Linked DNA regions of Flocculibacter collagenilyticus. The protein of the gene in region 2 interacts with the protein of the main gene of each other region in a pairwise test. Links are inferred from orthologs where the notes say so. Each region holds a gene or a part of one and is shown on either strand. Other genes may lie near its edges.

Region 1 (3,263 bases), 1.9 Mb from region 2 along the record:
ATCTCTCGTTTAATCCCTGCCTTTAAACATGCGGAGATACGCTCTTTAAAAAAACGAATAATATCCCTTGTGACATCTTCATACTGCGGCGCTTTTTGCATTGTTCTGGGCGTACCTTGCATATGCATGATGCAAACAGGCACAGCCAATTCAGCAGCCATCTCCTTAGCACCGTCAAGCTGCAATCCGCATACGTCGTTAATCATATCGGCACCTGCATCGATCGCCGCTTTCATTACTTCTGGTTTGCTGGTATCAATCGATATAATACAGTCACACTCTCTTTTAAGTATTTCGATAACAGGGATAACTCGCTTTAATTCATCCTCAAGAGAAACAGCTGGTGCTCCTGGGCGAGTTGACTCACCACCAATATCAATAACTTCAGCACCTTCTTCTAGCATTCGTTTTGCATGTTTCACTGCTAGCTCAACTGTATTGTGTTGGCCACCATCAGAGAATGAATCTGGAGTGACATTTAAAATCCCCATCACAACTGGAGAGGATAAATTCAATTGTTTGTTTTTGAAATGTATTTGCTTCATAAAATATAAGAAAGCCTCAGGGCATGACTGCACTGAGGCTTTTAAAAGAGTAATGTTATTTAAGATTTAGTGAACTGACTTACCATTGGTATCCAAATCACCTGGCTCAGACTCATCTTCAGACTGCGCTGAAGGCGTACCTGCACCTTTGTCATTATCATCCCATCCTTCCGGCGAAGAAACAGGCTTTCTTTCCATTAATTGATCGATTTGTTTCGCATCAATCGTTTCATATTTCATTAACGCATCTTTCATTGAATGAAGAATATCCATATTTTCATTCAAGATAGTTTCTGCACGCTGATAATTACGATCGATTATCATTCTAATTTCTGCATCAATTTGTTTTGCCGTATCATCAGACATTGATTTAGACTTAGATGCTGTACGGCCTAAAAACACTTCGCCTTCTTCATCTGCATATAGCATTGGTCCCATCGAGTCTGAAAGACCCCACTGAGTTACCATTTTACGCGCTATTTCAGTTGCACGTTCAATATCATTAGAAGCACCAGTGGTTACTTTATCAGCACCGTAAATAACAGCTTCAGCGATACGACCACCATATAGGCTAGATAACATACTTTCTAAATGCTGTTTTGAATGACTGACGCGATCTTGCTCTGGTAAATACATGGTAACACCCAGTGCGCGACCACGAGGAATAATTGATACTTTGTATACAGGATCATGATCAGGAACCATACGGCCAACAATGGCATGTCCAGCTTCATGATAGGCAGTCATTTCTTTTTCTGATTCGTTCATCACCATCGACTTACGTTCAGCGCCCATCATAATTTTATCTTTTGCTTTATCAAACTCTTCCATCGAAACAACACGGCGGTTTGAGCGTGCAGCAAATAATGCAGCTTCATTAACAAGGTTGGCTAAATCAGCACCTGAAAATCCTGGTGTACCACGTGCAATTACCGACGCCTTAACATCGTCGCCTAATGGCACTTTACGCATATGCACTTTTAAAATCTGTTCACGGCCACGTACATCAGGTAAGCCAACGGTTACTTGACGGTCAAAACGACCTGGACGTAATAACGCAGGGTCTAACACATCAGGACGGTTAGTTGCAGCAATAACAATAATACCCTCATTACCTTCAAAACCATCCATTTCAACTAGCATTTGGTTTAATGTCTGCTCACGTTCATCGTGACCACCACCTAAACCTGCACCACGTTGACGACCTACCGCATCTATTTCATCAATGAAAATAATACATGGTGCAGCTTTTTTCGCTTGTTCGAACATATCACGAACACGTGAAGCACCTACACCGACAAACATTTCCACAAAATCTGAACCAGAAATTGTAAAGAAAGGTACTTTTGCTTCACCTGCAATCGCTTTCGCTAATAACGTTTTACCTGTTCCTGGTGGGCCTACCATTAGTACACCTTTAGGAATTTTACCGCCCAGCTTTTGGAATTTAGAAGGTTCTTTAAGATAATCAACAAGCTCTTGCACTTCTTCTTTTGCTTCGTCACACCCTGCCACATCAACAAAAGTAGTTTTAATTTGGTCTTCACTCATTAAGCGCGCTTTACTCTTACCGAAAGACATCGCGCCTTTTCCGCCACCGCCTTGCATTTGACGCATGAAGAAAATCCATACACCAATAAGCAGTAACATTGGGAACCATGAAATAAAGATAGACGCTAAAATACTTGGCTCTTCAGGTGGTTCGCCCGTTGTCTCAACCCCCTGTTTATATAAATCATTCAGTAAGTCAGGATCATATTGGGTTGGAATAAAAGTATCAAATCGTTCGCCGCTGCGCTTTATTCCTGTGATCTTTCCATCTCGTGAAATTTTAACTTCACGAATGAGGCCTTGATTCACCTCTTGCAGAAACTTCGTATAGCTCGCTTGCCTGTCAGAGGAGTCGCTTGGACTAAAACTCTGGAACACCGACATCAAAACAACTGCTATCACTAACCAGAGTATTAAATTTTTTGCCATATCACTCAAGGTAATAACCTCTTTCCTAAATTGGGGGTTCTTTTAAATTTATTACATGTTCAACAAATACGTAATTTACTACAACTTGTATCCAGTAGCTACTATATAAACTTCTCTTGAACGTGCACGCGAAGAATCAGGTTTTCTTGTTTTAACAACTTTAAACACTTCTTTAACTTGTTTCATATACTCATCAAAGCCTTCACCCTGAAATACTTTAACAGCAAAACTGCCATTTTTCTTCAAAACGTGACTACACATATCAAGTGCAAGCTCAACTAAATACATGGCTCGAGGTTGATCAACCCCACCCGTGCCGCTCATATTTGGTGCCATATCAGATAAAACCACATCTACATTTTTGCCGCCAATGCGCGCAAGTAATGCATCTAATACCGCTTCTTCGCGAAAGTCACCTTGTAGAAAATCAACGCCCGCGATCGGGTCCATTGATAAAATATCACAGGCAATAACATGCCCTTCCATACCTACTAGCTCTGTCGCTAACTGTGACCACCCACCTGGTGCAGCGCCTAGATCAACAACCGTCATGCCTTGTTTCAGAAGTTTATCTTTTTGCTGTAACTCTTCCAATTTGAATACAGCACGAGAACGAAGCCCTCGTTTTTTTGCTTCTTGTACATAATGGTCATCAAAATGTTCTGTCAACCAGCGTTTACTGCTGGGTGTGTGCTTCTTTTTTGTCATTTAAAACCAAACTTAAGTTAGTAATGATGT
Region 2 (3,082 bases):
ACGTGTTGTGTATGCTTTCACAATACCTAAAATATAGTCTAAATGACGTGGTCCAAAACCTGCCCCTGTAGCAACACCACCTGCAGTGGTATTTGAAGACGTTACATACGGGTAAGTGCCATGGTCGATATCAAGTAGTGTACCTTGCGCACCTTCAAATAAAATGGACTCACCATTCTTACGCGCTTTGTCTAGCACGTCAGTAACATCTACTACCATTGACTTCAATAAATCGGCAATTGCTAAAGCGTCATCCAGCGTCTTTTGATAATCAACCGCTTCAACTTTATAGTAATCAGTCAGCATAAAGTTGTGATAGTCGAGTACTTCTTTGAGTTTCTCGGCAAACAATGTTGGATTAAATAGATCACCCACACGTAAACCACGGCGTGCAACCTTATCTTCATACGCAGGACCAATTCCGCGTCCCGTTGTACCAATCGCTTTTGCACCGCGCGCTTCTTCGCGAGCCACGTCTAGTGCAATATGAAATGGAAGGATTAATGGACACGCTTCGCTAATAAATAAACGTTCTTGTACTGGAACACCGCGCTCTTTAAGCATCGTCATTTCAGTCATTAGCGCATCAGGAGATAATACAACCCCGTTACCAATAATGCATTTTACATTGTCACGTAAAATACCAGATGGGATTAAATGTAGAACTGTCTTCTCACCGTTAATTACTAAGGTGTGGCCAGCGTTGTGACCTCCTTGATAACGAACAACATAAGAAGCCTTATCTGTTAAAAGATCAACAACTTTACCTTTACCTTCGTCACCCCATTGGGTGCCTAGTACAACGACGTTTTTACCCATTGTTTCGCCACTATTATCACAAGCAATTATGCTTAGAAAAAATTAGGCGTGGATTCTAACAAATTTCGAGCTAAATGTTCACCCGTTTATTGCATATTTTTACAGCGGTTCAATAAAATGAATAGGTATGAAGCGTTAAGAAATAAATACCCAAAACAGGTAGAGGGAAATGACAAGCGTCAAGTGATTGGGAGGTAAGTAATAAGGCCTCGACTGAGGCCTTATTAGGTTAAACGCTTGCTTATTTACCGCCTTTGCTATCTTTCATAAAACGGAAAAAGTCGCTATCTGGTTGTACAATAAGTACATCCGATTTGCTGTCAAAACTTTTCTTATATGAATCTAGACTGCGAATAAACGCATAAAAGTCAGGATTTTTTGAGTAAGTTTCAGCATATATTTTAGCTGCATTTGCATCACCTTCACCACGAAGGGTTAATGCTTTACGCTCAGCATCAGCCAACATCACAGTTACACGAGCATCAACATCAGCACGAATAATTTCTGCTTTTTCTTGACCTTGAGAACGGTGCTCTTTTGCTACAGCGGTACGCTCTGCACGCATACGCTGGAAGATAGAGTTACTGACTTCAAGTGGTAAATTTATCTGCTTTACGCGCACATCAACAATGCTAATACCTATGTCATCAGAACTTTTAGCTGCTTCCATTGCTTGGCTCATTAGTTCATCGCGCTCACCAGAAACAATCTCTTGTATTGTTCTGTTACCAAACTCTGTTCTTAATCCATTATTAACTTTTTGTTTAAGTAGAGACTCGGCTTGCGCTTTATTTCCGCCAGTTGATAAGTAATAAGTGGCAAAATCCGAAATGCGCCATTTAACATACGAGTCAACCATTAAGTCTTTTTTCTCACCTGTTACGAAACGGTCTGGAGCATCGTCCAATGTTTGAATACGTGCATCTAGCTTTTTAACTTGCTCAATAAATGGCAATTTAAAATGAATACCTGGCTCGTACACCACTGTATTGTCGTTACTATCACGCTTCACTTTACCGAATTGAATAACAATTCCGCGCTGCCCTTCTTGAACAACAAATAAAGATGAGATACCAAGAATGATTAAAGCAATAACTGCTGCAATTGAAAAATTCTTCATGGCTTAGTTTCTCCCACTACGTGTTCTATCTGAACGTACACCTACCTTCGTCTGGTTAGACGATGATTGGGTATTATTCGTTGTGACTGTATCTCTTATTGACTGTACGTCGGCTTTTTTAGGGTTTGATGATGCTCTATTTTGATTTTGCATAATCTTGTCTAACGGAAGGTACATCATGTTACCCCCACCTTCCACATCTACAATAACTTTAGATGTCGCACTGAACACAGCTTCCATCGCGTCGAGATATAGGCGTTGGCGCGTTACTTGCGGAGCTGCCTCATACTCTGGTAGCAACTTTTCAAACTTAGCCACTTCACCTTGTGCTTCGAGTAATACACGCTGCTTATAAGCTTGCGCTTCTTGATTCATACGATTCACACGACCACGAGCAGCAGGTTCAATTTCTCTCGCATAGGCTTCAGCTTCACGAATAAAACGTTCTTCATCTTCTTGCGCAGAAATTGCATCATCAAATGCCGCTTTTACTTCTTCTGGAGGACGGGCATCTTTAAAGTTAACATCAGAAATCGTAATACCTAAATTATAAGGCTCAATGATTTTTTCAATTTCCTGCCACGTTTTTTGTCTCACATCTTCACGGCCTGAAGTTAAAATGGCATCCATCTTTGAATGTCCGACAACATAACGAAGTGCGCTATCCATTGCTTCACGCAAACTTTCATCAGCATTAGTCACGCTAAATTTATAGTTACGCGGGTCTACCACACGGTACTGCACTTCAAATTCAACACGTACCACGTTTTCGTCTTCCGTTAGCATAAAGCCAGACGCTGGTAGTGTACGAATGGTTTGTACGTCAACGTTAAATACTTCATCAATAAATGGAGGGTTCCATCTTAAGCCCGGCTCCTTAATTTCGTAAAATTGGCCGAACCTTAACACAAGTCCTTTCTCAGCTTCTTTGATTGAGTAGAAGCCGCTAATAAACCATACCAATAAAGCGATAACGATAATTAGCGTTAAGCCAATAGACGTTGCAGGGCTAGAACCAGACTGACCGCCCTTACCACCGCCGCCAAATAAACCGCCAAATTTATCACTTAGCTCTTTAAAAAATTGATCTAAATCCGGTGGCCCCTGATCACGTCCGCCTTTTTGTTTCCACGGATCATTATC

Evidence for each region.
Region 1: the proteins of hflC (region 2) and ftsH interact in binary tests that used the Escherichia coli proteins (3 or more experiments, as listed by UniProt). The link is inferred for Flocculibacter collagenilyticus from one-to-one orthologs.

Annotation. Positions count from the first base shown.
Region 1 is NZ_CP059888.1:2,726,767-2,730,029, forward strand. The notes cover bases 74-3,003. They hold ftsH (ATP-dependent zinc metalloprotease FtsH), read right to left. Parts: upstream 2,535-3,003; coding sequence 612-2,534; downstream 74-611. Other genes in these bases: folP (dihydropteroate synthase), read right to left, coding at 74-545; rlmE (23S rRNA (uridine(2552)-2'-O)-methyltransferase RlmE), read right to left, coding at 2,604-3,003. Outside these bases: more of folP, read right to left, coding at 1-73; more of rlmE, read right to left, coding at 3,004-3,233. UniProt on the Escherichia coli protein: Acts as a processive, ATP-dependent zinc metallopeptidase for both cytoplasmic and membrane proteins. Plays a role in the quality control of integral membrane proteins.
Region 2 is NZ_CP059888.1:873,390-876,471, reverse strand. The notes cover bases 1-2,749. They hold hflC (protease modulator HflC), read right to left. Parts: upstream 1,940-2,749; coding sequence 1,061-1,939; downstream 1-1,060. Other genes in these bases: hflK (FtsH protease activity modulator HflK), read right to left, coding at 1,943-2,749; HUU81_RS03790 (adenylosuccinate synthase), read right to left, coding at 1-819. Also shown: more of hflK, read right to left, coding at 2,750-3,082.